4 regions of the Pseudoalteromonas sp. PS1M3 genome follow, and region 2 is predicted to be linked to each of the others. Evidence: predicted binding sites of a transcription regulator. Region 2 holds the regulator's gene; each other region holds the start of a gene.
The links. The regulator sigma-54, encoded in region 2, starts transcription at its own class of promoters, with help from an activator protein. The targets are predictions, from matches to a motif close to GTTGGCACGNNNNTNGNNT.
Positions count from the first base shown of each region.

Region 1: a site for sigma-54 is predicted at 4,133-4,151, ahead of PS1M3_RS11910 (flagellar basal body rod protein FlgF). Genes of this name have one in related genera too.
Region 3: a site for sigma-54 is predicted at 4,508-4,526, ahead of PS1M3_RS13805 (BON domain-containing protein). Genes of this name have one in related genera too.
Region 4: a site for sigma-54 is predicted at 4,487-4,505, ahead of PS1M3_RS00310 (YggN family protein). Genes of this name have one in related genera too.

Region 1 is NZ_AP022624.1:2,557,236-2,564,957, forward strand. Features, by position in the region: gene flgJ (flagellar assembly peptidoglycan hydrolase FlgJ) at 1-602, opposite strand, end outside; gene PS1M3_RS11895 (flagellar basal body P-ring protein FlgI) at 737-1,831, opposite strand; gene flgH (flagellar basal body L-ring protein FlgH) at 1,844-2,527, opposite strand; gene flgG (flagellar basal-body rod protein FlgG) at 2,543-3,331, opposite strand; gene PS1M3_RS11910 (flagellar basal body rod protein FlgF) at 3,352-4,095, opposite strand; gene flgE (flagellar hook protein FlgE) at 4,252-5,616, opposite strand; gene PS1M3_RS11920 (flagellar hook assembly protein FlgD) at 5,676-6,356, opposite strand; gene flgC (flagellar basal body rod protein FlgC) at 6,370-6,801, opposite strand; gene flgB (flagellar basal body rod protein FlgB) at 6,807-7,214, opposite strand; gene PS1M3_RS11935 (protein-glutamate O-methyltransferase CheR) at 7,356-7,722, opposite strand, start outside.
Region 2 is NZ_AP022624.1:539,198-546,919, forward strand. Features, by position in the region: gene PS1M3_RS02500 (YgiQ family radical SAM protein) at 1-248, shown strand, start outside; gene mgtE (magnesium transporter) at 318-1,676, opposite strand; gene PS1M3_RS02510 (HPr family phosphocarrier protein) at 1,785-2,057, opposite strand; gene rapZ (RNase adapter RapZ) at 2,101-2,946, opposite strand; gene ptsN (PTS IIA-like nitrogen regulatory protein PtsN) at 2,966-3,418, opposite strand; gene hpf (ribosome hibernation promoting factor) at 3,423-3,710, opposite strand; gene PS1M3_RS02530 (RNA polymerase factor sigma-54) at 3,737-5,236, opposite strand; gene lptB (LPS export ABC transporter ATP-binding protein) at 5,306-6,031, opposite strand; gene lptA (lipopolysaccharide transport periplasmic protein LptA) at 6,028-6,564, opposite strand; gene lptC (LPS export ABC transporter periplasmic protein LptC) at 6,554-7,108, opposite strand; gene kdsC (3-deoxy-manno-octulosonate-8-phosphatase KdsC) at 7,105-7,656, opposite strand; gene PS1M3_RS02555 (KpsF/GutQ family sugar-phosphate isomerase) at 7,657-7,722, opposite strand, start outside.
Region 3 is NZ_AP022624.1:2,954,135-2,961,856, forward strand. Features, by position in the region: gene fldB (flavodoxin FldB) at 1-56, shown strand, start outside; gene PS1M3_RS13790 (alpha-amylase family protein) at 193-2,202, opposite strand; gene PS1M3_RS13795 (tRNA1(Val) (adenine(37)-N6)-methyltransferase) at 2,354-3,055, opposite strand; gene srmB (ATP-dependent RNA helicase SrmB) at 3,131-4,357, shown strand; gene PS1M3_RS13805 (BON domain-containing protein) at 4,598-4,918, shown strand; gene PS1M3_RS13810 (mechanosensitive ion channel family protein) at 5,692-6,648, opposite strand; gene PS1M3_RS13815 (hypothetical protein) at 6,938-7,348, opposite strand; gene yaaA (peroxide stress protein YaaA) at 7,445-7,722, opposite strand, start outside.
Region 4 is NZ_AP022624.1:56,916-64,637, reverse strand. Features, by position in the region: gene PS1M3_RS00345 (S9 family peptidase) at 1-487, opposite strand, end outside; gene PS1M3_RS00340 (hypothetical protein) at 632-1,195, opposite strand; gene PS1M3_RS00335 (cytochrome b/b6 domain-containing protein) at 1,388-2,044, opposite strand; gene PS1M3_RS00330 (AzlC family ABC transporter permease) at 2,143-2,847, shown strand; gene PS1M3_RS00325 (AzlD domain-containing protein) at 2,844-3,143, shown strand; gene PS1M3_RS00320 (glutathione peroxidase) at 3,363-3,860, shown strand; gene PS1M3_RS00315 (PA3496 family putative envelope integrity protein) at 3,976-4,161, opposite strand; gene PS1M3_RS00310 (YggN family protein) at 4,543-5,340, shown strand; gene PS1M3_RS00305 (hypothetical protein) at 6,205-6,345, shown strand; tRNA gene PS1M3_RS00300 (tRNA-Ser) at 6,563-6,653, shown strand; tRNA gene PS1M3_RS00295 (tRNA-Ser) at 6,703-6,795, shown strand; gene PS1M3_RS00290 (RNA-binding protein) at 6,918-7,406, shown strand; gene PS1M3_RS00285 (aminotransferase class V-fold PLP-dependent enzyme) at 7,390-7,722, opposite strand, start outside.

The DNA.
Region 1 (7,722 bases), 1.6 Mb from region 2:
AGTGCGGCTTGTGCAACCATAACAGCAGGGTTCAAGCCAATTTTTTGTGCTGCTGTTTTAGCGTGCTGCCATACTGTAGTTACAAACTCTTCAGGACTTTCGAATGGCGCTGAAGGAGCTTCAGGCACTTTAGAATCGGTTTTATCGTTTTGAACATTAACAGCAGCTTTTTCTTCATTTTGGGTATGAGGAAGCGAAGAGCCCGCACGCATATCACTTAAAAAGTCATTGGTTTTTCTCAATACAGAACCCGGCATAAAAGTTTTGCCGTCTGGCGATAACTGCTGAACAATTAAATCAGCAAGGCCTAAAGACCCATTTGATGAAAGCTCAGTTGATAATTGTTGATCATGCATGTCTTCAAAAAACTTAACGCTACTTGAGTTAAGTGGGCTTTCTTTATCTTCAAACGCTTCGTTAGCTTTACGCATACTTTTAAGTAGCATTTGGGTAAAAATAGCTTCAAATTGCGCAGCTGCTTTTTTAAGAGCGGCTTTAGATGCATCGGTTGATGCATCACCACCGCTTAAGGCTTCTTTACGAAGTGAATCTAAATTGCCTAAATCAAAAAAGTTTTGTTTGTCTAGATGATTAGTTTCCATCAGCTTTTTGACACAATAATGAATAATACAAATTAAAATGCAAAAATTAAGCCAGATTGAAAATGTGAATGAGGGAGTGAAAGGGAAGCTTTAGCAAAGGCTTTAGCAAAGGCTTTGCTAAAGCTTAATAAATATTAAATAACAACAAGTTGACCGTTTATTGCTCCGGCTTCTTTAAGGGCCTCTAAAATAGCCATTAAATCGCCAGGCGCTGCGCCTACCTCGTTTATAGCACGAACTAAATCGTCTAAACTAACACCCGGGTTAAACACAAATGCACGCGAATCGTCTTCATTTACATCTATAATTGATTGCTGCGTTACAACGGTTTCGCCCTCAGCTAATGCATTAGGTTGAGCCACATTTTGTTGCTCTGAAATGGTGACGGTTAACCCGCCATGTGTTATTGCTGCAGGCTGTAACTTGACATTTTTACCAATCACAATGGTGCCCGTACGCGAGTTAACGATAATTTTTGCAGACATATCTGCAGGTTTAAATTCAAGATTTTCAAGCGTTGATAAATAAGACACACGTTGAGAAGCATCTCTAGGGGCAATCACACGAACAGACACAGAATCAATTGCTTTTGCACTGTTAGGCCCGACTAAATCGTTAATTGTTTTTTCAAGGCGCTTTGCCGTTGTAAAATCAGGGCGGTTTAAGTTAAACGTAATAAAATCGCCTTGCATAAACGGACTTTTAACTTCACGCTCTACTGTTGCGCCATTTGGAATACGGCCAACTGTTGGGGTATTAATAACAACACGGCTGCCGTCAGCGCCTTGGGCACCTAAGCCCCCCACTATTAAACTACCCTGAGCTACGGCATATACATTGCCATCAGCCCCTTTTAAAAACGTTTGTAATAACGTACCACCGCGCAAGCTACCCGCACTACCAATAGATGAAACGGTTATATCAATTGTTTGTCCTGGCTTTCTAAATGCGGGTAATTCAGCATGTACAGCAACGGCAGCAACGTTTTTAATTTTAGGGCTTAAATTTGCAGGTAGCGAAATACCAAAATTGCTTAACATGCCTTTAAAACTTTGCTGAGTGAAGCGGCTCTGCTCACCCGTGCCGGGTAAACCCACTACTAAGCCATAACCTACCAACTGGTTCGATCTAACCCCTTCGACCATAGAAATATCTTTAATACGCTCAGCATGTGCCGAAAATTGGCAACCTATTAGCGTGATTAAACAAATTAACTTTAATACATTCATAATGAATGCCCTCTAAAAAGGAAAAATCGAGCTGCTGAAAAAGCGTGTTAACCAACCTGCACTTTGCGCTTCTTGTGTTTGCCCTTTACCAGAGTACTGAATACGCGCATTGGCTATTCGGTTTGACTCAACCGTATTGTCAGAACTCACATCTTGCGGGCGTACTAAACCTTCCAAACGAATAAATTCTTCACCAGTGTTTAACGTTAACCACTTTTCACCGCGAATCACTAAGTTACCGTTAGGTAAAACACGCATAACATTGACCGAAATATTGCCAAATAAGCTGTTTGATTGATTTGATCTAGAATCCCCCGTAAAAGAGGCGTCACTACCAATGCCAAACTGGATACTATCGCCGCCTATATTGACCGGAAGGCCTCCGAGCCCTATGACAGGGTCTAGGCTTGCATCAGATTGCTTATCGGTTTCGGTTTTAGCTGCTTTAGTAGCTTGAGTAGACTCTTGTAAATTTACAGTAATAATGTCGCCAGTACGCAGTGCTTTTCTATCTGCGTATAAGTCGTTTGACACATTAGTATTAAATAACGAACCTGTTGCAACTACGGGTTCCATACTTGGTTCAGGATACATTGGCGCATAATAGGGGTCATCTTGAACAATATCACTATTTTGTGTTGAAACACAGCCACTTAAAAATAATGTACCTACCGCAAATAACATATAATGACGCATAATTCCCCCTACACCTTATAATTGCTGATTGATGTAACTCATCATCTCGTCAACAGCCGAGATGACTTTAGAGTTCATTTCGTAAATACGCTGCGTTTCAATTAGGTTAACCAGCTCTTCAGTTACATTTACGTTTGATGTTTCAAGTGAGCCCTGAATAATTGTGCCTAAGCCTTCTACACCCGGGTTACCTTGCACAGGCGCGCCACTTACTGCCGTTTCGGTATAAAGATTTTGCCCTACAGGCTCAAGGCCCGATGGATTAATAAAATCGCTAATTGTAAGCTGGCCAATCACAACATTATCAGCTTGACCTGAAATACGAACAGATACCTCACCATCTTGTGAAATAGTAATTGATTGCGCATCATCGGGAACATTCATTTCTGGTTGCACCACATAACCAGAACCAGACGTGACAATTCGACCATCGCCATCGGTAGTAAACTGCCCATTACGCGAATAAGCAATATTGCCATCGGGTTGTAATACTTCAAAAAAGCCAGGCCCTGAGATCATCCAATCCAATGAATTCTCAGTGGTTAGCATATTACCCTGAGAAAAGTTTTTTTGGTTAGCCACTACTTTTGCACCAGCACCTAACATTAAACCAGACGGCATTTCAGTGTCTTGCGACGATCGCCCACCTGGCTGGTTAATATTTTGATAAAGTAAATCTTCAAAAATAGCGCGGCTTTTTTTATAACCTACCGTACTGGCATTCGCTAAATTGTTTGATATAACCGAAATATCGGTTTGCTGAGCGTCTAGCCCCGTTTTACTGATCCACAATGCTGGATTCATAATCGTGTCCTCATTTAAAGTTAAACTATGCGCATCAGCTGATCTTGTGATCTATCCAGATCTTCAGCTGTTTTCATCAGTTTTACTTGTAACTCAAATTGACGTTGATGGCTGATCATATCGACCATTTCGTGAACTGGGTTCACATTAGACATTTCTAAGGTTCCGCTTAAAACTTTGACATTGGCAGAAGTATCAACAACCTCTCCTGCTTTAGGCCTAAATAAACCATCGTTCCCTTTTTCTAGTTGAAAACTATTAGCTTCAACCACCTTTAAGCGGTCAACTTCTTCTAAAAACGTAGCAGGCGCCCCCTGCGGGCGAACTTGAATTGCGCCGTCTTCACTAAATTCAATTTTTTCAATCGGTACTGGTAAAATGACTGGCCCGCCTTCGCCAATTACTTGACGACCATGGCTGGTCATTAACATACCTTCAGCGGTAATATTTAATGTACCCACCTTAGTGTAAGCTTCATTGCCTGAGGCATCTTGGACGCTTAACCATGCGTTATCACTCATTGCAATGTCGAGGTCTCTACCTGTTTCAACTATGCCGCCAGAAGTCATATTAGAACCTGGGCGCTCTTGCATAGAAAACACACGTGATGGCAACCCTTCACCAAAAGCCTGCATAGAGCGAGCTTGTGCAAAGTCTGACTTAAATCCAGTAGTATTCGCATTAGCCAAATTATTGGCTTTAAGGGCTAGCCCCTGTAAGCTTTGTTTAGCGCCTGAGGCCGCAATGTAGACCATTTTGTCCATAGCATCGACTCATATTAAAAATCTCTATACACAAGAAATGCAAAATAGATGCCACAATAGGAAATGATGTGAAATGGTTATAAAACAAACTAAATGAAGTGAAAATAAAAAGGGCCACTTTAAAAAGCAGCCCTTAAAATTATGTTAAGTATTAAATTAACGAATCTGTAAGATTGCCTGTTGTAGTGTTGAGTTAACCTCAAGCGCACGAGAGTTAGCCTGGAAGTTACGCTGAGCACTTATTAGGTCAACCAGCTCATTAGTTAAATTCACATTTGATTGCTCTAGTGCTGATGAATTTATTGAACCTAAAGTACCTGAACCAGGTTCACCCGCAATTGGCTCACCTGACGTTAAGCTTTTTTTCCAAGCAGTATCACCAACTTGTTGAAGGCCTTGCGAGTTTGAAAAACGCACCATAGCAACTTGACCAAGAAATGTTGAGTCGCCATTACTGTATGATGCAACAACCTTGCCGTCTGTACCAATATCTATGCCAGCCAAACGACCTACCGTAGCACCATCTTGGTCTAACGCTTTAACTTCAAATCGGCTTGCGTATTGAGTAGGCACTTTATTTGTAGTGCCCGCTTCATCACGCCAGTTAATATCAATATCATCTGGAAAGCTTGCGCCATTAGTTAAAACATCAGATAAACCAGCCGCCGCACCCGCACCACCAGGTACAGTAAGCGGGTTAAAGGTTGTACCTGTATTAGCAACACCATCAGTGCTACTTGGTAAGCCACTTGAGTCAAATTGAAAGGTTGATAGTGGTGTAAATGGTGCTGCCGTTTCTTCTAGACCTGCAGGGCTGAATGACTTGCCATCTAATGTAGCGTAAGTTTCCCATTCGTTATCATTACCCGTTACTGCAGAATCAGTTTTAACAAAGAAAAACTGTAATACATGGGGTTCACCCAGAGAGTCATAAACCGTTGTTGATGTAGAGCTGTTATATGAAGCACTCGTTTCTGGGTCAAAAGCAATCGAAGGCGCATCTGCACGAGAGTCTAAGTTAAATGAGCTGTAAACATTAGTCGTTGCACGTGGTGAACCCGATGAATCTGGGATCTGCAATGCAGACGATGTGCTCAAACTTACAGACGTTGTATCACCTGTTGCTTCATCAACAGGGAAACCTTGTAAGTAATTACCCTTTGCATCAACTACAAAGTTATCTTTATCTAATTTAAAAGCGCCTGCTCGCGTATAAGTAAAGTCTTGCGCGCCCAAGTCTTGGCTCATTGCAAAATAACCCTCGCCTGTAATCGCTAAATCAAGTGAGTTATTAGTAAATTGCAGCGAACCTTGGTGAAATTGCTGAGCAACCATAGTGGTTTGAACACCGTCACCATTTTTAGTTCTACCTGAACTAAACACTGAAGAAGCATATACATCTGCAAACTCAGCGCGAGACTCTTTAAAGCCGGTTGTATTAACGTTCGCAATATTATTTGCGGTAACGTCTAAATCTTTTTGTGCGGCAGCTATGCCTGTTAATGCAATATTGAAGCTCATAATTGACCTCTAACCTATTAAATACAGCCTGCAAACAGGCGAAATATTATCAAACTCTATTACGCGATCTCTGCGACATCAGTCAGCCTAACCGCACCTTCTTTAGTGTTAATAATGATGCCATTGGCACCGTTTATATTTACACTTTCAATATTCTTGAACGTAGCAATGGGTAAGCTTGAAAACTCACCATTTGTACTGCCTTCAGCTACAATATTGTATTCACCCTCAGGCAACCGCTCACCGGCTTCGTTTTTACCATCCCAAGCAAAGCGTATTGCACCAGCAGACTGTGAACCTAAATCAATACTGCGAACTAATTGACCTGACTCATCAGTAATACGAAGCGTTAAGCTATCTACTGGGCTTTCTGCAACGACGGAACCTTTCGCTTCACCCGTTGCATTTAAATCTAAGGAATCCGACTCAAGTAATGCTTGCTTACCAACCAATGTTGATGCCTGCAAAGCAGAGTTAGATGTCATCGAAGCTGCTAGCGACTCAAAATTACTATTAAGATTTGAGATACCTTCAGCCATCGTAAAATTGGTCATTTGTGCAATCATTTGATCGTTATCAGCAGGTTTACTCGGATCCTGAAACGATAATTGCTGAGTTAACAACGAGAAGAAATCTTCTTGAGTTAACGCATCGCTTTGCTCTTCGGTTGTCGTTGGTGTTGTATCCTGCCAACGCAAAGAATCTAAATAGGATGAAGATGTACTAATATCGTTACTCATAACCTACCCTCGGTTAACGCTGACCTAGCAGCAGAGTTTTACTTAACATTTGCTTAGCTGCATCAGCAACTTGCACGTTTGTTTCATAAGAGCGAGAGGCAGAAATCATGTTCGCCATCTCCTCTACAACATTAACGTTGGGTTTGTAGATATAACCATTTTCATCCGCACTCGGGTGATTAGGGTTGTATTCAATCTGCAGTGGTGCACTGCTTTCAACAATGCCCAGCACTTTAACACCAACAGAAGAGCCCTGATTATTACTTACCGACTCAGAAGCTTTGGTAAGCTCTGCAGCAAATACAGGTTGTCGCGCTCGGTACGTTTTGTCTTGAGAAGAGCTAATTGTATTAGCATTCGAAATATTACTCGCAGTGGTATTTAAACGAACATTCTGTGCGCTCATACCAGAACCAGCAATATCAAAAACGTTATATAAACTCATAATTATTATCCTTGACTACCGAGAGCTTTATTCAGGCCTTTAAATGTGCCGCTTAAAAATTGTAAGCTAGCCTGATACTCCATAGCATTCTGTGTATACAAGTTCCGTTCCACCTGTACATCCACTGAGTTACCATCACCTGTATCTGTTTGATTTGGCGTACGAAATAATTCATCACCACCCACACTACGGGTACCACCACCAATGTGTTTTTCATTAGTAGTTACCATTGTATTGCCGCTTTGCTGGTGTGATTTTGCCGCTTTTAATGCTGAGGCAAAGTTAATATCTTTTGCTTTGTAGCCCGGCGTATCAGCATTAGCAATATTACTTGCTAGCACTTCTGCTCGTTGTGAACGGATCAACATAGTATGCTGATGCACACCTAAAGCTTTATCAAAACTGATAGCCATAACCATCTCCAAAAAATTGACTTAACTTGAATAAAGCAATAAATAAGCCATTTATAATTGAGTAATTATATTTTTTGTAATCGAATGATTTAAAATGAAAAACGACACATGATGTGTCGTTTTGAAGGAAAGAAAAAAGGTTTATTTCTTTTGGTAAATAATGCCAGGGTTGCATCTAACCATATCAAATTCGTCACTCAACCCGGCCATTGACTCCGAAGCCCCTAAAAATAAATAACCTTTAGGATTAAGCGCTTGTGCAAATTGTTTAATAATTTTTGCTTTTACCTCTGGAGAGAAGTAAATAAGTACATTGCGGCAAAAAATAATATCGAATTTACCCATTAATGCATACGAATCTAGTAAATTTAAATGCCTAAAGCTCACTTGTCTTTTCAAAGTGTCGTTAACTTTTGCCATACCATTGCCGCTGTCTGTAAAAAACTTTTTTCGACGTTCTGCAGACAACCCGCGCGCCAAAGCTAACGCGTCATACTCGCCATTTTTA
Region 2 (7,722 bases):
GCTACCATGATGCATCGGGCTGGCCAATGATACGTGAAGCACTTCGCAAAATGGGTAAAGCCAACTTAATTGGCAAAGGGCCAAACTGTTTAGTGCCAGAAGAAGGCCGCGATGAAAAAGCGGGTAAAACCGTTAATAAAGGCCGTAAAGGGGCTCGCCCAGCGCTTACACGTCATACGGGATTTAGCCAATTTAAAAAGGCTAATACAAAACCTAAAGTGGGTGGAAATAGGCACAAAGCCAGATAGTTATTACCGAGACAATAAAAACGCGCAGCTATAAATTAACTGCGCGTTTTTTTATAACAGCTTTTAAATTTATATTAACAGCCAAGTGGCGGTGCCTAAAAAGGCAAAAATACCCACAATATCTGTCACTGTTGTTAGCACTACACTGCCTGCAAGTGCAGGGTCTATATTCATTTTTTTAAGTAAAATTGGAATACTTGCACCAGCAACCCCAGCCACAACTAAGTTCATAAACATGGCAAAAGCGAGTACGCCGCCGAGCATAAAATCCCACTGCCAAAGTGCAATGACACCCGCTATCAACAATGACCACAAAATGCCATTGAGTGCTCCAATAGCGAGTTCTTTCATCATTAAAAAGCGTTGGTTGGTTTGATTTATATGACCAACAGCTATACCACGAATAACAAGTGTGAGTGATTGACTGCCAGCAACACCGCCCATAGAAGGAACAATGCCATTAAGCACTGCTAATATGGGTAAAATATCGAGTGTGCTTTCAAAAAAACTGGCTACAAAGGCGGCCGCAAGCGCAGTTAATAAGTTAACTCCTAACCATACTGAGCGTTTTTTAGAGCTTTTTAAGACAGGAGCAAAGGTATCTTCTTCATCATCAAGGCCCGCCAAACTCAGTAAACTATGTTCGGCGTCTTCACGAATTACGTCAACAATATCATCGATCGTGACACGACCAAGTAGCTGATCGTTGTCATCAACAACTGGGGCCGAGATCCAATTATGGCGCTCAAACAGTTGTGCGACTTCACTTTCATCCATTGAAATTGGAATTGACTCACATTCTTCATCCATTAAATCGCGAACAATTTTTTCTGGTGGATTAGTTAGCAATGTACTCAGCGATAAAGCACCAATAAAGCAGTTATGTTTATCAACCACATACAGGTCATCAGTGCCTTCAGGTAACTCTCCGCGAAGTCGAATGTAACGTAGTACGACATCAATGGTCACATCTGGGCGAATAGTTACCGTATCGGTGTTCATGAGTGCACCAGCAGAACGCTCTTGATAAGATAGCGCTTGTGTTGCGCGCTCTCTATCTTGGGTGTCCATGGCGCTAACAACGTCTTGGTAAACGGTGTCAGGCAAACTACGTAATACTTCACCTAGGTCATCGTGACCCATGTCTTCAGTGGCAGCAGCAATGTGCTCAGGCTCCATTTGGGCAATAATACCCAGGCGCACGTCTTCTGATAATTCTTCGAGTACATCACCTTGAACATCAGGATCAACTAACTGCCATAGCAAGCGACGAATTTTGTGTGGAGATGATTCTAATAATAACGCAGTATCACATGGCGCTGTTTTTGCGAGCATGCGCCTAACTTGAACAAACTGACCACTATTAAGTGACTTGGTCACTTGTTTTAGTTGTTGTAGTGGGTAGTCTTGTTCAAAAGCTTCGGGCATTGGCGTCCTTTATTTATACTGTAACTGTTACCTAGTGGGTGGGGGAGTACGACCTAGCAGCCAGTTATTTTGATTATAGTTATTTTATTTAAATGTTAAAAATTAACGTTACTCTTGTTCGTTAAATCGTTGCGAAATAAGTTCTCCAATGGCATTTAAAGCTTGCTCTGCATCAGGCCCTTCACATACCACTTTAACTTCTTTACCTTGGCTACTTTCAAGTAGCATCAGTGCTAATACACTATCACCAGCAGCTTCTTTATCATCTTGAAATAAGGTGATTGAAGCATCAAATTTTACAGCGAGTTGGGCTAATACAGTTGCGGCTCTGGCATGCAGTCCTAATTTATTTTGTATTAAAAAAGTGTCTTCTATACGCATACATTACTCTATCAAAGCTGAACAGGTTATTAGTTTTGTAAAATTACTTTTCTTGTTCTCGGTGACGTATTTTTACATTGGGATGCGTAACTGCAAAGCTTTCGCCAATTGTTTGCGCTAAATATACAGAGCGATGTTGCCCGCCAGTACAGCCAATCGCAATAGTTAAATAGCTTCTGTTATTTCGCTCTAGGTGTGGTAGCCAAGTTTGTACAAAGGTTTGTATTTGCCATGTAAATTTTTGAACTATGCTGTGGCTAGCCAAATAATCTTTTACTGGTTGGTCTAGGCCATTAAGTGGTTTTAGTTCAGGCTCCCAATGCGGGTTAGGTAAAAAACGCGCATCAAATACGTAATCTGCTTCTTTAGGAATGCCATGTTTAAAACCAAAAGATTCAAATGTAACAATTAGCTGCTTGTCTTTTTTACCTAATATTTTTTCGCGAATTGATTCAGCAAGTTGATGAACGCTTAGCTCACTGGTATCGATCATGTAATCGGCGCGCGTAATTAGCACATCGAGAAGTTCTTTTTCTTTTTTTATGGCTAAATCAAGCGGAAGTGAATCTATTGATAAAGGGTGTAAGCGTCTGGTTTCAGAAAAGCGTTTAATAAGGGTTTGATCTTCACTGTCTAAGTAGAACAGCGTTGGTTTTGTAAAACCCGGTAAGTATTCGATGATGTGATTAAATTCATCTTGCTCTTTTGGTAAATTTCGCACATCTATACTAACGGCAATTTTATCGTAGTTATCAGAAACGCTTCTTACCAAAGAAGGTAATAAATTTACTGGAATGTTATCTACGCAATAATAACCTAGATCTTCAACAACGCGTAAAGCAACCGACTTACCAGAACCAGAACGGCCACTTATGATAATCAACTCCATTAATCACCCTTTAAATTTGTTACGATTGGTCAACAATAATTTGATACAACTCAGCATCCGATTTAGCACAGCGAAGCTGCTTACAAAATTCTTTATTTTTTAGTTTATCAGCTATCGTTGCTAGCGTCTTTAAATGCTGTTGGTTATCGCCTTCAGGTACGATGAGTGCAACAAAAATATCAACAGGGCGGTTGTCTATAGCATCAAAATTAATCGGTGTTTCACTTACTAACACCAATGCTAAAGGTTCTTGTGCGCCGCTCATTCGGCCATGTGGAATAGCAATACCTCTTCCTATCCCTGTGCTGCCTAGCTTTTCGCGGGTTAATAAAGCGCCCAAAATATCCTGTTGAGATAAATACGGTAATTTATCGTGAGCCAGCTCGCTAATAAACTCTAAAATTCTTTTTTTACTATTAAAAAGGACCGCAGCTTTACTGCAGTCCTGGCATATAAGTGAACTTAATTTCATCATATTAGTGTCGAGCAAGCTTCTCTTTGTGTTTAATTACTTGACGGTCAAGCTTGTCAATCAATGAATCAATAGCTGCATACATATCTTGATGTTCAGTGGATGCGAATAATTCAGCACCACTTACATGAATAGTTGCTTCTGCTTTTTGATTTAATTTTTCTATATCAAGAATGACATGAACATTATTAATATGATCAGAGTGCCTTTCTAGCTTCGCAAATTTGGTATTTATATAGTCTCTTAATGAATCAGTTAGTTCTACATGACGACCAGTTAAATTTAGTTGCATAAGCATTACCCTCTTTGTTTAGCGTCTTAGATCAGGCTCTTTCGCTGATTTGACGGTGGAATAGCAAGAGATTCGCGATATTTTGCGATTGTACGTCTCGCTACTTTAATTCCTTGCTCAGCCAATATATCCGCAATTTTGCTATCACTCAATGGTTTTGCTGAGTTTTCTGCTGCGATTAATTTTTTAATAAGTGCACGTATTGCCGTAGATGAACATTCTCCACCATTTTCGGTACTTACGTGGCTTGAGAAAAAGTATTTAAGCTCAAATATTCCACGCGGTGTGTGCATATACTTTTGCGTAGTTACGCGCGAAATTGTTGATTCGTGCATTTCTACCATTTCGGCAACATCATTTAAAACCATCGGTTTCATGGCTTCTGGCCCGTGTTCAAAAAAGCCCTGTTGTTGTTTAACAATACAGTTAGTTACTTTTAAAAGTGTATCATTTCTACTTTCTAAGCTTTTTATAAACCATTTAGCTTCTTGTAAATGTGAGCGAATAAATTGACTGTCGCCGCTTGATTTAACTGTACGCGACATCGCTGCATATTGGCTGTTTACACGAATTTTTGGCATGCTGTCTGGGTTTAACTCTACAATCCAGCGGCCTTTAATTTTTTTAACTGACACATCAGGTATTACATACTCAGACTCTTCTCGTACTATTGTGTCTGCAGGCTTAGGGTTGAGCGTATGAATAAGTGTCATTACTTCTTTAAGCTCATCTTCTTTGAGCTTCGTTTTTTTCATTAATGTACGGTAGTCACGAGCAGCTAACAAATCAATGTGCTCGGTTAAAATCATTTTTGTTTCATCAATAAAAGGCGTGCCTTTATCAAATTGATTTAACTGAATACACAAGCACTCTTGTAAGCTACGTGCCGCAATACCCACTGGGTCAAATAGCTGAATGCGCTTTAAAACCGCTTCTATTTCGTCAAGTTCAACCTCAACGTCATCGTCGTTATCTTGATTAAAGCTCTCTAAAATCTCTTCGCAACTGAGTGTCAGTATGCCTGAATCATCCACTGCTTCTACAATAGCAATAGCAATGGCTTCATCTGTAGGGCTAAATGGCGTTAATTGTAATTGCCACATTAAGTATTCGTGAAGCGTTTCAGTTGATGCGCCCTGATATATAGACTCATCTTCAGGCATTGGTCCTGAAGAAGATGCAGGGGCTGCACTCATGTACTCATCCCAGCTAACGTCCATTGCCATGTCGTCACTTACGGTATCTTTAGCAAGCGCTTCACCACTGTCTTGTTCATACTCGCTAGGGGCTTCATCTGCAGATACGGTTACTGTAACTTCATCGTTATCCGCTTTTTGCTCATTTTTGCCCGCAAGATCATCGGCATAGTCTTGCTCCTCAACCTCAAGTAATGGGTTGCTGTCGAGCGCTTCTTGTATTTCTTGCTGAAGATCCAATGTGCTTAATTGCAGCAAGCGAATAGCTTGTTGCAACTGAGGTGTCATTGTAAGTTGCTGGCCCATGCGCAGCTGTAGTGATTGCCTCATGTATCTCTAACAATCCTTTTAAGTTGTTATAATTAATACTAGCAGATGCTTATAAATAAGGCGTAAATGTTACAGCCTAAATTGCTCGCCTAAATATACATCGCGTACAGTTTTATCATTTAATACGTGTTCAGGGGTACCAGAAGCAATCAGTTCCCCATGAGAAACAATGTAGGCTTTTTCGCAAACATCAAGGGTTTCTCTTACATTGTGGTCTGTTATTAATACGCCAATCCCACGGTTTTTCAGGTGTTCAATAATTTTTTTAATATCTAATACTGAGATAGGGTCAACACCGGCAAATGGTTCGTCTAACAAAATAAACTTTGGATCTGCGGCTAAAGCACGTGCAATCTCCACTCGGCGACGTTCTCCGCCCGATAATGCCATGCCTTTGCTGTCGCGAATGTGTTGAATGCTAAATTCATCTAATAGATTATTCAATGTATCTTCTCTGGCTTGTTTAGTGAGCTCCTTTCGAGTTTCTAAAATAGCCATTAAGTTTTGATACACTGTTAATTTTCTAAATATAGACGACTCTTGTGGTAAGTAGCCAATGCCTAATCTAGCACGACTGTGCATAGGTAAAAGCGTAATATCGTTATCATCGATAGATATTTTGCCTTTGTCGCTAGGGACTAAGCCTACAATCATGTAAAAGGTTGTTGTTTTACCTGCGCCGTTTGGCCCAAGCAAGCCTACAATACTGCCAGCTTTAACTTCTAAGCCCACATTTTTTACAACTTCACGGCCTTTGTAGCTTTTGGCTAGTAGCTCTGCTTTTAATGTGCTCATGGTTGGCCTTTGTCATTTTTTTTAGGCTCCACAGGCACTAAGATAGTGTGTACACGGTCAGTTGAGCTTTCATCTTTTTCGGCGCTAATAAGCTGCTGTTCTATATCGTAGGTAATGCTTTTAGCATTCATTTTTTGCCCAGCTTGAGATATCTCTGCATCTCCAATTAATGTTAAAAAACGCGTTGAAACATCGTACCTAACTTCATTAGCGCTGGCGCTCATTATTGTGCCGTCGGCTTGTTTTTCTTCAAAATATGCAGGCGTACCTGTGGCAATTAACAATTGCTTGTTGTCGCCTAGCTCATCGCGCTTGTGAACCTCAAGGCGGTCTGCGGTAATTTTTCTGTCGCCATGAATAATTTCAACATTTTTTTCGAAGATACCTACGTTTTCTTTTAGTTGACCCTCTTGTTTATCCGCACTAATCGAAATTTGATTTGCAGAAATTGGCGCTGTTGGTTCAGCGGCATTAGTACCTAATGCAAGTAAAAATGTTGGAATAATAAAGAGTGTTGATAGTTTATTGGTCATAATAAATAGTTCGCGTATGGTTAATTAATTTTATCACTTCGGTTTTTAAATCGGCTTCTAAGCCTTTACCGGTGATTTTTAAATTGGGCCCTGTAACAATGACAGGCTGCTCTGATTGCATCGTTAGTAATTTTATATCTACCTGAATGTTATCAGCATTAATTTTATCTATCATTGCGTTATCAGTTAAATTACTAGCAACAACGTTACCTTCTAATATTAGTTGTCTGCCTTCGTATAATGTTGCTTCATTAGCGTTAATTCGCCATGTTTGCTTGTTGTTGTATAGCGTAAAAATAGGTTTATCAAAAAAGGTAAACCCTAATTCTTGATATAGCTCCATTCGCGCTGCCGTTACTTTATGGCTGATTTTCCCATTTTCGTCATACGCTGTTTGTTTTAGCTCTATGGCTGTGTAATCTGGCTTTGCAATTATGTCTGCTTCGGTTTGTTGTGGTAAATTTACTTGTGTAAAATAAGGGTACCAAAGCCAAACCATACAGCTGATGAATAAAACGCTTAATATTATGCGCGCTGCATTCATGAACTAGTCCCTTTTGTGGTCAAAGGTTTGTTATTTTCAAGCATTAGCAGGTCGGTTAGTTCTCTCACTGCACCAAAGCCACCTGGCATTTGTGTTGTATAATGTGCTAAACGTTTTATTAGCGGATGTGCGTCATTTACTGCAACAGCAAACCCTACTAACTCCATCACTGGCATGTCTGGGCCATCATCGCCAATGTAGGCAATTTGCTCATCATTTAAATTGAGCTTTGTTTTTAGTTCTTCGTAAGCGAGTAATTTATTTTCTTGGCCTTGGTATATATGTTGTATTGTTAAGCTTGTCATACGCTGTTGTACTATTTTTGAGTGGCGTCCTGTAATTACCGCAACTTCAAAGCCACTATTAATTAGCGCTTTAATGCCAAAGCCATCTTTTGTATTAAATGCTTTGAGCTCTTCGCCTTGGTTACCCAAATAAATGCGACCATCAGAAAACACACCATCAATATCACAAATAAGTAGCTTTACTTTTTTTGCACGTGCTTTTGCGTCTTCACTCAATGGTTGATAGAGCTCTTCAAATTGCATTTATAATACTCCTGCTTTTAATAAGTCTTGCATATTTAATGCACCAATAGGGTGGTTTTGCTCATT
Region 3 (7,722 bases), 1.2 Mb from region 2:
AGCGCATAGCCAGCTGGGTTGAGCAAGTAATGACCGAGTACGGCGAAACGCTTTAACTGCTTAAGCGTAATACTTGCCACGCTATATAACAGCGATTTAACACATTACCAATATTGTTTATGGTAAAAAGCCAAACACGCTTAGGTGTTTGGCTTTAGTAATAATGCACATCGCTAAATTTAACGAATAGGTTTAAAAGTTACGAATATCTACATTCGAGCTATTAAATTCAAACATATTTATTTTTCCACATTGTGCCACATGGTTAGTGCTTGCAAAGGGTGTATTGGCTTGATTTATATCGCTTTCCCAGCCTTGGCCATTTTTAACAAATGCTTTTACCTCAAACCACCCATTTACTGCTTTGCTGCAATCCATGTCTACATCTAGCATCCAATAGTGTTCGCCCCAAATATTCAGCGGCGTAACGCCAAAGCCGTCATTAGTCACTGTTTTTTGGGCACCATATGTACTTGGCCACACGTTTGTAGTCCAATCGGCTGCGGTACCTTCTGCCTGGGCGCTTTGCCCGCTTTCAATACCGTACCAATCTAGATAGTTATCGTTTACCTTCCATGGGCTTGTAGTGGCATTTTTTAAATTGTTATGACGAATAGGCAGCGCACATTCCACATTAGTTGTTTGACAGTTTCTACCTAAATTTGTATTTGCATAGGTATGATCTATTCCGCCGCGTACAAACATGTCTTGCCCACTTTGAGTTTGTGCGTTAATAAAAATGACGGTACGCTGCCAATCACCACTCGGATTTGAAGTCGAACCTTGTGATAACTTAGCGTTTTTATGAATTGCCATCGTATCCCAAGGTGCCACATTTAAATTAATAGTGCCGTTACTATTAACTGTAATAACCTCACCGCTACAACTTTTAGCATCGCCCGATAATTCACCTTTTAATACATTACAATATTGGCCAGGCGCCATGTCTGTTTGCACAGTGGCATTGAGCGCTGCGTCTTCTTTGTTAATGGCCATATGACCTGAGCTACCGCGGCCAAATGAAATCTGATTATTAGTATTATCCCACCAATTTGTCACAGCCCAGTTGTCGGCGGTGTTATTTCTAAAATCGACGCCACCCGCTATATATGACCAACGATGCTCACATTTCCAATTGCTTGCAAAACATTCTAAATTACCACTGTTATGAACGGGAACACTCGGCCCGCCCGCATCGGTATCACCATGGAAATCGTAACTCGACATTACTTTTGGATAGCCATACGGATACGCCAACATAAATACGTTAGCTAGGTCGTATAAGCGGCCATCTTCAAAGGTAATTACGTTACCCGCACCACCATGCCCCCGCTGATTATCATGATTATCTACAAATACGACCGCTGACGAGCTTGGCATAAAGCCCCACCCTTCACCAAAATTACTTAACCATGCAAGCGAGCCGTTTCTAAATGTATTACCGAGTTGTGTACTGTATTTAAACTCGGTAACTAGCCCTGTACTTAAATACTCAGAGGCATCAACGGCTTCTGTTCCCTGATCAATCACTTCATGAAACACTAACGGCGAGCCATTTATTTTAGCCATAAGGCTTTGAATATCGCTAGCTGCTACGTGTTTAGCCGCATCAAATCTAAAACCTTTTACTCCAATAGCCTGAAGGTCGTTAATATAAGCAGCGAGAGTATTTTGCACGTAATTTGAAGACGTATTCAAATCAGCAAGTCCTACTAACTCGCAGTTTTGAACGCGGTAACGATTATTACCGTAATCTTCTGGATTTATACTACAGCTTTCATGAAAGTCTTGTGGGCTATAAATTGGGTATTGTTTATTACCAAACGTGCTACCCGCAACGCCATTACCACTGCCAGCCGCCATGTGATTAATTAAGGTATCTACATAAATATCGACCCCTGCACTTTTACAACGGTTAACCATATCTACAAACTGCGTTCGGTTACCGCCTCGACTTTGCAGTTGGTAGCTCACAGGTTGATAGCGAGTCCACCATTGGTTGCCTGTAATATGCTCGTTAGGCGGAGACACTTGTACAGCAGCATACCCTTTTGGCCCTAAAAACTGCTCGCATTCTTGTGCAACATCGGGCCAACTCCATTCAAATAAATGAACAAACGTAGTGGGTGCAGCAGCTGCAAGATTAGGCAAAAGCAAACCTAGGCTTAAACCGGCGGTGGTGACCATTTTATTCAGCTTCATAGTGTGTGTTTCCAAATGTTGGCGGGCTAAACAACATGCCCAACGTTATTTACAAGTGGTTAACACTAGTCTTGAGATTGATTAAATAACAACTGAATACGTATGCATTATGGGTAAACTATCCTTTATTATTAGATAATCTCCCTCACAATTACGCCATCTTTAAATAAAATGCCTTACACAAAGTAATGTAATCAGTAGTGTAATTATTGTTTAACTCTCTAATGCATAGCGTTGAATTGTCGGTTTGTGATTCTAGATAACTAAACGTCATTAAACTGCGGCTTATGGGTTTGCTAGGTGTCGCTTTTACTTGGCAATGTGCATTTAAATAAAGCCCTTTTTGAGTAGCAAGCTCAATAAATACTAAAGCCTCAGTGTTTGGCAGTATTAAACTAAACCGTGACTGTGAATGGCTAAGCCGCTTAAACGCGTTAATTAGCTCCTCAAAGCTCAAACCATCGGTGTGACGCGCAGTGTTTCGGGCGGCATTATTGCCTTTTAAACTGTGATTAAAGTAAGGCGGATTAGAAATGATGACATCAAAGGGAGCGTCACTATTAAAGCTTTGAATAGTTTGATGCTTAATAGCTATATTGGACCACGGACTATTTGCTACGTTTTGTAATGCTTGATTGTATGCGTTTTCATCTATTTCAACCGCAGTAATACTCAATGCTGGCCTGCGCTGTTTACACATTAACGCCAATAACCCCGTGCCTGTACCAATGTCTAGTAACGAGTTTGCACCAGCTAAGTTTGCCCACGCACCAAGCAAAATGCCGTCGGTTGAAACCTTCATTGCGCAGAGGTCGTGTTCAACCTTAAATTGTTTAAATGCAAAACCAGACATTTTTTCACCTTTTCATTCACCAAGCGCAGCATAGCGCGTATAATCAAGGTAATTGTCCACTATTTTAGACACTCTATGCAATTTTCTGAATTTGATCTTGATACCAAATTACTCGATGCCATTGATAAAATGGGCTACGAGAAGCCAACCAGTATTCAACAACAAGCTATTCCTGAAGCTCTTCAGGGACGTGATATTTTAGCGTCTGCGCCAACTGGCACAGGTAAAACAGCGGCATTTTTAATTCCTGCGATTCAATACTTATTGGATTTTCCGCGCCGTGAGCCTGGTTTTGCCCGCGTATTAATAATGACGCCAACACGTGAGCTGGCTTATCAAATTCATGAGCAATGTGAGTTACTAGCCAAACGTACACACCTAAAAATAGGTGTCGTGACCGGTGGTATAAACTACGGAACGCATAAAGAGATTTTTGAAAAAAATAACGACATATTAATTGCTACACCAGGGCGATTAATGGAATACCTTGAAACTGAAAACTTTCATGCTGAACATGTCGAAATGCTTATTATTGATGAAGCCGACCGTATGCTAGACATGGGTTTCAAAAAAGAAATGAGCCGTATTTGTGATGAAGCTAAAAACCGCCGTCAGTGTTTTTTATTCTCAGCAACCCTTGAGGGTGACAGCGTAGAGCGATTTGCAGAAACCACATTAAACGATCCGGCTTTGTTAGAAGCTGAGTCGTCTCGTAAAGAAAAAGCTAAAATTCACCAGTGGGTTCATCTTGCTGATGATTACCACCATAAACTCGAGCTTTTAGTCAACACCCTTAACGGCCCAGACGTGAGTAAAGCCATTGTATTTGTTAAAACCCGTGAGCGTTTAGAAACTCTCATTGGTGAATTAACTAATAACGGTGTAAAAGCCGCTTGGCTGCGAGGTGAAATGCCACAAGACAAGCGCATGAAAGCAATGGAAAACTTTCATAGTGGCCGCACTAAAATATTAATTGCAACAGATGTAGCTGCTCGCGGTATTGATGTATCTGACATTAGCCACGTTATTAACTTTGATATGCCACGTACCGCCGACGTATATGTTCACCGTATTGGCCGTACTGGTCGTGCAGGTAAAAAAGGCATCGCTATTTCATTAGTTGAAGCGCATGATATTGGTATTTTGTACAAAGTAGAACGCTACATTGAACAAAAGCTTAAACGCCGTGTAATTAAAGGAATAGAGCCTCAGCATAAAGAGGCTAAGCCACCGGTTAAAAAGCGCAAAGATCCGGTAAAAATGAAAGCAAAGAAAAAAGCGAAAGTTAAAAAGAAAAAGTAACTTAGCATATTTACCAAAGCCGGCGTATGCCGGCTTTTTAATGCGTGTAACATAGGTAACCGGTGCATGTAACACCTACCCATTTAAATGTAATTATTGCCCACCTGAATTCCCACTTAATAAAATAACCTTATATTTCAATAAATTAAAACTGGCACTGAACTTGTAATATTAAACACAGAATAGCCAGAATATTTAATGGTTTGGCTAAATTTTTAATTGATATAAAAGGATTGAGTTATGAACCGCTTAAAGTTAACTATCGCGTTAGTTTCGTTTTGTTGTTTATTTTTGTTAGCCTGCGCTACCAAAGTGAGTGCAGCAACACACCTAGCCGTAGTCAGCAGCGTAGCAACTCAACCTAACCTTCAGCAAACCATTACAAGCACGCTTCGTACTAACCCCAACTTTGCATTAAGCAATATTCGCGTACAGGTTAAAGATGGCGAGGTAATATTACATGGTCAAGCGCAAACCGGTTTTGAACGTGCGCTTGCTCAAAAGTTTTTAGAAAATATGGATGGTGTTAAAATCATCCGTAACAAAATTAGTGTTATTTGAATCGCATTTTTATTAACTCAATTGATCCTAGGCGCAGCATGTTACTCCAACACATGCTGCGCTTTTTTTGTGCCAGTATTTACTTGCAACTCACATTAACTACAATAAAGAACTCGCTTTAATTACCTCTTACTTACCGCCTAATACCAATTGTAAATTGCATACATTACAACCTAATATTTGCCAAAATAATCCGCTCTTTAAATAATAAATTTATATTAAGCCTAGGCCTGTTTAACTGACATTATTAAAGCGTGTTCTATCAAGGAGCAACATAATTACGGTGTGCGATTTGTGACCCAGTAAGCTAAGTACCTACTCCTGCATTATTTTAATGACTACGCCTATGTAGGTATAACTTAAAGTCGTATACAGCTTATACGCCCTACTTGCTCCTTATTACCTATTATTTAGGCAACAAGAAGAAGCAACCTATGAGGGAAGGGACCACAAAAGTTACTGCATGTTTTATATTTATGTTGCGTTATCGTCAGTTTCGGGAAGTAACTACACAATAGGCTTAGCCTTATCGATATATCACATAGCCCGCTTTCAATTTCACCCCAAAAGGTAAATAGGCCTTAATCAATAATCAATTAACGTTGCTCTCACCTTCTCAAACACTTAAATAGCCATAAAAAAATGCAGCTTTATAAAGCTGCATTTAGTCGTTGTGACTCATAAGTCATTTTTATTTAAGCCCACAACGCGTATTTAAATGTAAAATTGCGTTGCGAGTGAGTAAATAATTCCCACTGGTATTAATGGCTCATTTATTCGTTTTGGCCTGAATCAGCTCCACCAGCGTTGCCTTTATTTGATGATTGCTGACTTATTTTATCGCTGATCATGGCATCGAGTTTTTCACCGCCTTTAATACCAAAATCGAGCGTGCGAATAGGGAATGGAATACTAATATCAGCTTCATCCAACGCTTGTTTAACGGCAACTACACCTTTATGGCGTACTGTCATAAAGTCTGGTTCACCTGGGTATTTAATCCAAAACCACACCAATAAATTAATGCTACTGTCGCCAAAGCCTTCAGCATAAACATCGGTTTCGTTTTTACGAATGACAAAGTCCAAATCGTTAATTTTATCTACAATAACTTCTTTCGCTTTTTCAATGTCGTCACCATACGAAATGCCTACCGGTACCTCTATGCGCCTAACTCCAAGTGTGGTGTAATTTTTTAACACATTTCTGAATAATACCTTGTTAGGTACTAAAATTAACTGCCCATAAAAGCTCTCTATTAGCGTGTTACGCAGGTTTATTGAGTGCACTGAACCAAACACGTCGTCGGTTTCGATTACGTCTCCTGTTTTAAAGGGCTTGCGTATACCCATTGCTATGCCCGCAATCAAGTTTTCGGTCATATCTTGAAACGCAAAACCTATGGCTAAACCAACAATACCCGCACCGGCTAATAAAGAGGTAACCGTGCCTTTTAAACCCACAAAATCCAGCGCTATAAATACCCCAACGCACAGTACAATAACCTTAAATATTGACGCCATTAAATCGGCTATTTGTTGAGAGTCGAGTGAACGGCGCAATATGTTTTTCGTTAGGTTGCCAGCAAAGCGCGCTAGCATTGAAAATATAATGGCAATAATAACCGCCACTATAAAATTAGGAATGTGACTTATAACAACATCAAACCAACCGCCGAGTTTTTCTTCTATTAGCTTTTCAGCTTCACTAATTGAGGGAATACTAATCATTTAATTTGCACCTAATGTATGAAATGAATAGAACCACTTTGCAAATTTAGTACCAGCAAAAAAAGTTAACGACCTGCAAAAGGTCAAGTCGGTGCACATAGCGAAGGTTTAAAATAAAAAGTGACTATAGATGAAAGTTTTGTAATAAAAGACAATGCTCGCTCGGTTCAATAAGCGGTGCAAAAGAAATTGCCAAAAAAGTGAATACCCTGGCGCTGCAGGTGACGATTTAATGCATAACTAACGCATATAAGGGCTCAGATATAAGCCAGTGATGTTACTCTATATGCTATTTTTTGTGCGCACTAGAGTGATTATTCTTTTTTCCTACTACTGCATAGTAGGGCAAAATGACTCCAACACCTATGCAAATGAGAACTCGAAAATAAAATAAAAATGGGTCATTTTCTTTTGTATAAATACGATTTTTCCCCACCATTTCTCCCTCTATTGCACTATACCCTCCCCAGCAGATAAAAATAATGCCAAGGATGAACACAAAGACTCGACGACCCATCATTACATTTTCACAGGAGCTTGGAGGTATATCTGAGTTAGGGATGTTTGAGTTCGCTGCAACGGTTCGTTTTGTTATTTCACAATAAATTTGCTCTAGTCGCTCAGGGTATCTAGCTTTGTCTATCGTCTCTAGCGCTTCGCGCAGCTCTTTAAGAGAGTAACGGGAGTAATCGGGTGACAATGACGTGTTCCTCTAAATTTACTTTTTTTGCTAAATAAGGTAAAACCCCGGCTTACTTTGCTTTTGAAAAGCGAAATAAGCTTGGGGTTGTAAATATTAATTTCGCTCGTCGCGTAAAAATACCGGCTCTAATTCTTTCGCTGTCGCCTCTGCACTATAGTAATACCCGTCTACGGTAAATTCTTTTAACTGACTTAACTGCGTTACTTGGTTTTCTATAATGTAACGCGCCATCATGCCACGCGCTTTTTTAGCGTAGAAACTAATGACCTTATATTGCCCATTTTTACAGTCTTTAAACTGCGGCGTAATAATTTGCGCGTTGAGCGCTTTTTTATCTACCGCTTTGAAGTATTCGTTTGAAGCTAGGTTAA
Region 4 (7,722 bases), 480 kb from region 2:
AAATACGGCGACCCTCAGTATCTTGTGAATATGCCATAAGCTGCTCATTAGGGCTTAATGCAACTTCCCCAAGGTCAAAAAATTCAAAATCTTGTGCAAGTTCGTTTACATCTAGCAAAAGGGCTTTATTTTCAGCTTTAATACTTGTGCTACGATAATGACGCGCATATTCATCGTCACCGCGCACTTCAGAGTGATACCAGTATTTTCCATCTTTGACGGGCACGGAATTGTCGTCTTTTACAATACGCGCTTTTAACTCTTCGAATAAGGTATTTTGCAAGGGTTTAATACATGCTAATTGCTCATCGCAATAGTTATTTTCGGCTTGTAAATGTGCGAGTACTTTTTCATTTTTGCGCTCATCATCACGCATCCAATAGTAATGGTCGGTTCTTTTTTTATTATGTGTAGTTAATGTATGGGGCTGTTTTTCAGCAACAGGGAAATGAGGCAGCAAGCTTAAAGAGTAGTCTGGACTAGGCACAAATAAACCAAATTAAAGAAGTAATAATGCTCGCAGTTTATCATAAAAATAAAAAAGCCCACTCAATAGTTGAGTGGGCTTAAAGGCAACCGATTTATTCCTAAACCTGTAATACCTATGGGAAGAAACATGTAATTAACTAATTTATAATTGCAGCCAAGCCATAGCCCAACTTTTACCTATCCCTGGTTCAAATATTGAATGTGTATCCTTTGCTTTTCGACAAAACTCGTTAAAAGGCCAAGGCCTACATTGATATATGCAACCATCTTTAGGCTGTAACACCTTAGTACCTGCGTTATAGCGTTCACTATGCTCAGGGTAAACATACTCATACAAACGTTGAGTACTCATGTCACGATCGTCGCATTTTGCAATACAATGAAAATCAATATGCGCTTTGCATATACCGCTACTTTGCAATGCAAAGATTTTATTATTCCGATAAGCGACTACTAAACCGTGTTCAGTCATTTTTCCTGCACTAACCAAAGGAATGTGAACATTAATGTATTCTGCTATCAAACGCGGCCAAGCGTGGGGCTCCCCTTGTTCAAATGAAGTAATTTTAAAATCAAACGATAAGCTAATTAGCTCTCCTTGCATGTCATAAAAAGTTACTTTCACCACATCACCAATAAATAATTGAGTGTGATGATTTAAGCAACCAATTGTTGACCATTCCCCGCAGGCCAACGACGTATGCATAAACACGGCTACACCTTAAGAGTGACATAGTTTATTCACTATGAATAAACAACAAGCACCAATAACAAGTAATACTGCAAACCACTAACTTGCCAAGGAAGGATTAATTATAAATACCCACACCCTAACAATCAAACAAAAGAATGTAACCGAGATTTACAACCAGTAATTAAGGACCACTTTAAAGCGAATTTATCCAAATAAGTACTGTAAAGGCTCTTGCCCCCAAGTAAATGCGAGTACAATTAGTAAGCCTGCAAATATAGCCCACGCGAGCCAAGGCGACTTAGTTACGGAGCTTTGTACACTGTTTGATTTTGATGCTTTTTCTCCAGTAATCATTGCTTTTACTAAAGGCTTACCTTTAATCTTGTACACAACAATTGCCGCTATATGCAAGCCTATTGCATACAGCAATATGTCAAAATTAAGGTGATGCAGCCAATTAGCAAAATCGACCGTATCACTCGATACATATTCAACAAGCGGGCCGTCAGTTAAAATACCGTCGCTACTCATCAACCCGGTAATTAATTGCGTTGATATAAGCGTAAAAAAAGCAAGAACCATATAGCTGCCAGGAGCAGAGTGTCCAATGGTGTCAATCGGGTTTTTAAGCCCCTGTAACACAGCCTTAGGTGAGTGAAACAAGCCACTTAATTTTGCTGTTCTGCTGCCAACAATCCCCCATACTATTCGCGTAACAATGAGCGCTAAAGTAAAGAACCCAGCAACAAAATGCAGCTCAATCATGCCTTCTTCTACACTAAAATATAAAACAGCAATACTAATGACTAACAGCCAATGAAAACACCGTATAAACCCATCCCATACTTTTATCGTCGTCATTGTGTTTACCCTCTAAAAAACAGTATTATTAAAATGCTAATCAACCTCATAATAAGGTGTCATTATCTGCCATTCTACAAGCCAGCAAGGTAAATGCTATGCAACCAGTTAAAAAAGCGATAATAAAAGGCTTTTTTGATATGCTTCCGCTTTGCTTAGCCGTTATTCCATGGGGAATACTCTGCGGCTCTTTAGCTATTCAAAATGGATTTACAGCTCTTGAAACACAAGCCATGTCGTTACTGGTTTTTGCAGGTTCAGCTCAACTTGTCGCTATTGAACTTATGGCGGGTAACACCCCCTTACTTACCATATTATTCACCACGTTTATAATTAGCTCTCGGCATTTTTTATATGGACTTGCTGTTAGACACAAAGTCATAGATCAACCAATGCGATGGCGCCTACCTGTTAGCTTTGTATTAACCGATGAATTATTTGCGTTTTCTCATCACCGTAAAGCTTATCGTACAAAAGTGCGTTTAGTTTATGCGCTTAGTGCAGGCTTTAGTTTTTACATCGCATGGAATATATGGACATTAATAGGCATTGTTGCAGGATCTATGCTTCCTGATTTAACTAACTTAGGGCTCGACTTTGCAATTGCAGCTACTTTTATCGCCTTAGTTATTCCAGGTATTAAAAATACCGCCTCTTTAGTGACTGTTATTGTGGCAGGTATTACTGCTACGTGGTTAAAAAGCACAGGGTTTGAATTATGGCTAGTGTGCTCCGCATTATTAGCAATGAGTGCAGGCTATACAACGGCAAGGCTAACAGCGAAAAAGGACACTAAAACATGATGACCACTATTTTACTCATGGCCTGCATTACGTTTTTTACGCGTTATTTATTTTTACACCGTGCATTGCCTTTTAAAGTAGGCCCTAAAATGCAGCAATTTTTAAGCTTTAGTGCACCGGCCGTGCTTACCGCTATTTGGGTTCCTATTGTATTTTTGGGTGACGAAGGCATAAACCTACATTGGCAAAACCCTTACTTAAGTGCTGCTATTGTAGCCATTATTGTAGCTTATAAAACACATAACATTTATTACACAACACTTGCCGGTATGGGTTTGTTTCTAATTTTAAATTAGGGCTTATTACCCTCTAAAGTTAAGTTTTAGCAGTCTGAGGATTGTTTATTATTTTTCACCTACAAGGATGTGGAATTAGGTATAAGCAATACGCAAAATTTAGCTCAAACTATACCAAGGCCGTTAGGTCACATATCTCGCGTCACGAGTATACTTTATACTTTATGTGCAACCTTTACCGCGTTAAAGTATACCTAACAACAATAATAAGAAGCCACCATGCAAAAGTTTCATCAATTAAGCGCAACAAGTCTACAAGGCCAACCTATTAACTTTGATGACTTTGAGGGAAAAGTTGTACTCATTGTTAATACTGCAAGTAAATGCGGATTTACCTACCAGTACGCATCTTTACAAGCGCTTCATGAAAAGTACGCCAGTCAAGGACTTGTGATTATAGGCTTTCCGTGCAATCAATTTGGCCAACAAGAACCTGGAGATGCGTCGCAAATAGAGCAAGGGTGCTTAATAAATTACGGAGTCAGTTTTTTAATAACAGACAAAGTTGATGTGAATGGAAAAAATGCACACCCTGTATTTCGCTTTTTAAAATCAGCTTTACCGGGGTTTTTAACTCGAAAAATAAAATGGAATTTCACTAAGTTTTTAATTGCAGCCGATGGCACACCAATTAAGCGCTATGCCCCTTTTACTAAGCCAGAAAAGATAGAGCTCACTATACAAAAAGCATTAAGTAAGGCTAAAAGCACACAGTAAAAAGTAATAAAGAGGCTATTAGCCTCTTTATTGCCAATGTAACAACGGCTTAAGCGTACTTGTCTGTGCACTTAGCTGCCGTTATTAATTGGTATTGTATTTATACTAGTGCAATTTAATCAATGTAATCGCTTAAGTCATCTTCGCCTAGATTTTTGCGCAAGCGTTTTTGCTCAAGGTAGTCTTCCAACTTTTTCTTAACCTTTTGCTTGTTTTTATCGTGTTGATTTCGACCGACCATTTCGTATTCGTCTTCAACAAAATCATCATCTAGCGCATCGTAACTAAATGTCTTACCCACAACCCACTCCATAAAGTGTTTGAGACCAATTACGCTTTAATTAATGTAATTGGTAAATTAAAAAATTTAACACCAATATGCTGTGCAAATTAGCATCAAAGTAAAGCCACAAAGCCATAGTAAATAGCCTTCATGTCATTAATGTGAATAAATAGCGCTAAATTGCAATTGTGGAAAGTGAGAGTTTTTTATCGTATCGATAAATTTTTTTTATAAATTTATATTCATTGGTTAATTTCACTAAAATATAGTCTAATAATAAAAATTAAACAGACCTTTAAACCTAGTATGAAATGCAAGCCATTGCTTTTGTTGATAAAAAAATAGTGGCACCAAACTTGTTATTAGTTATTTGTTATCAACAAAAAATAGAGTCATCACATGAAAAATTTACTATTAGTTAGCGCATTAATCTGTACACCTGTTGCTATGGCACACAACGATAATGATTCAACAATTTCATTTAGCAACGATCAATGCGACGTAGAGTTTAAAAATGATGTTCGCATCAAGCCAAACGAACTAGAAATTTTTACAGCAAAAAACCAAGCTATGCAATTCAACAGCAATGGCGATTTAATGGTAAACGGTGAGTTTGTAGCGCTTAATAACTCACAACGCCAAGCTCTTACTCAATACTCTGATAGCTTACGTATACAGCTACCCGAAGTCGCTAATATAGCATTAGACGGCGTAAAAATCGCCGGTGTTGCTTTGGAAGAAGTTGGTAATGCTTTTAACATTAATGGCTTAGACGATATGTCATCGTTAATGGACGATATACGCGTAGAAGTAGAAAACACGTTTTATCAAGAAGGCACCTTTGTTATGGGCCAGCAAAGTTTTAACCAATTTGGTGAAAACTTTGAGCATCAGTTTGAAAAACAAATAGAAACAGCCGTTGAATCAGCAGTCATGCAATCTATGGGTAGTATACTGGTTGCGCTTGGATCGGAGTTATTAGGTTCTGGCGGCGATATGGATGCATTCGAAGAACGCATGGAAAATATGGGCGCACAAATTGAAGAGAAAGTAGAGTTACACGCGAACAACTTAGAGCAACGAGCTAATTCGTTATGCGGTAATTTTGCTGAAATTGCAAAACAAGAAGAGCAGCTAGTAACGTTAGTTCCTGAGCTAGAAGGTTATCAATTATTTACCTTTAAACACGTTAAATAACCCGCAATTAACTCACTATATTTAACATCCCTTCAGCAGCATTTTATTTTATTGAATGCTGCTTTTTTGTATCTGTTCTGTCTCTTTTTTCTCGTTTATGTTGTTCGGCTCAGAATAAGGGCCATTGGTCTAGTTAGTACTTGCCTAAGTAAACAACTCTATGGCTTTATACAAACATAGACTGCGTTCGTTATTTATCGTTATAAACAATAAAGATAAAAGCAGCGTTTTATGGACATAAATTTAACTCATATGCCCCCCTGTTTTTGATAACACTAAAGATTTAATCATCCAATTTTTAGTGGCTAAGCAAGACTAAAATATTCAGCAAGCAATTTGCTTCAAAATTTATGCCCTTAGCAAAAAGCTGAGAGGCTCCATCCCCAGTTAGACACGTTTAAACGTAACTAACACTAAAGCGCCTGCCTCATAGCAGGCGCTTTTTATTTATTAGAGAAGCACACTATTAAAAAATCGTATTTTTAAGTCAATTACTATTTTAAATATCAAATTATTGACGATTTTTATTGCGCTAAACATAACTACTAGCTGCAATAAAAAACACTACAAACACAATGATTAAAACCTAAATAAAATAATCTGAATAATTACCCATTTAAAACAATCGAATATGCATAAATAAAAAACAAAAATAGTAAAAATACATTTAAAACAACAAACTAAAAAACAACCAAGTGAAATAAAAATTAAAAAACAGAAAAAACACAATTAAACATTTGATTAACAATCACCACTTCAGATAAAAATAACTAATACCTCACAGGTAATTTTTATCGTTTTATTTTTGTACACTTTGCATGCAAAATGCGCATGTTTTCAACAGACCTAAACCGGAGCCAAGTGATGAACCCTATAAATACATTAAACCAAACAGCAAACACACAAATTGCAGTTAAACCAACCAACCGAAAAGCAAAAATGCTAGCTAGACTTAATACGCTTGGAAAAAAATTAGCACTTGGCGGCGCAGCGCAATATAAATAATCACCCAACCATGGTTATTTATTCGGTGCAGCAAACACCCAACCACTAAAAAGTCTCTTTTTTAGCTCCCACAGTTTGCTGCAACCTCTTTATTTTATTAATAATTGCCTTATTTTCCCCTAATTTGTAAAAAAACACGTATTTACGTTTATTTTTTAGGCAAACAGACATTTTGCTATTTACACACCCCCATCACCTAAGTATTATTCTGCGTCACGGAGAGATGGCAGAGTGGTCGAATGCACCGGTCTTGAAAACCGGCATAGGTTTGTAGCCTATCTAGGGTTCAAATCCCTATCTCTCCACCATATTTTAGTTGGTGGTTTTTTATATCATCAATACAACCGGTTATGCGTTGGAGAGGTGTCCGAGTGGCCGAAGGAGCTCCCCTGCTAAGGGAGTATAGAGTTTGTAGCTCTATCGAGGGTTCGAATCCCTCCCTCTCCACCATATACTATATAAACCACTTAACTGTGGTTTTTTTGTGCCTAAATTTTATAAAAATTAAACAAATTGTAACCCGCTATGACTTAGTGCATTATTACTAAAACGATAGCCACTTTAGGTTTGCTATGAACAGGTTCATATTGTTAATTACATGCACAGCGCTACCTTTTTTTTCTTTTTCACAAAATACAACGGTATACAAGTGTGTAATTAAAGGTGTTCCTACCTTTAGCCAAACACCTTGCTCAAAAGATGCCGAACAGATCACACTAAAAGAAATCAATATAATTGAAGCCTATAAAAGCCCCACTCAAGCAAATAATGTTACCGATAGTTCAGTAGACAATTTTTTAGAAGTTCAGCAAATAGAACGTGAAATAAGCAAGCTACTATTAACACTTAAACAAACAGAAAAAACCTACCAAGAGCAAGTAAAGCAAGCCAGCTATGTTACACAAGATCAGGCTAACCGGTTAGGCGCCTCTTCTATTGCTGACGCCATTGCTAAAAAAACAGCGCCAATTACCAGCGCATATGAATCAAAGGTTACGCGTACACAACAACAAATAGATGCTTTACGTCAACGAAAGCAGTTGCTTAGTCAAATTCCTTAAGCGCTTGCTTTATGGTATTGATAAGTGCGTTTACATCTTCTTCCGTTGTGTAAATATGCGGTGAGACTCGTATTCCGTATTTGCGCTCGTCAACACTCATGTTTGCTTTACCCAGCGCTGCTAATATTTGCTGCTGTTTATTCTTAAAAAACAAAATAACGGTACCACTACATTGATTGCTTTGTATTGGTGATACAACAAATTCACTTAAATGCTGATGAATATTCGAAATCATCGCGAGATTATGCTCTCTTACCTTTCTAACTGTCAGATCTGCAAAGTAATTTATACTATTCACAGCAATCACGTACGGGGC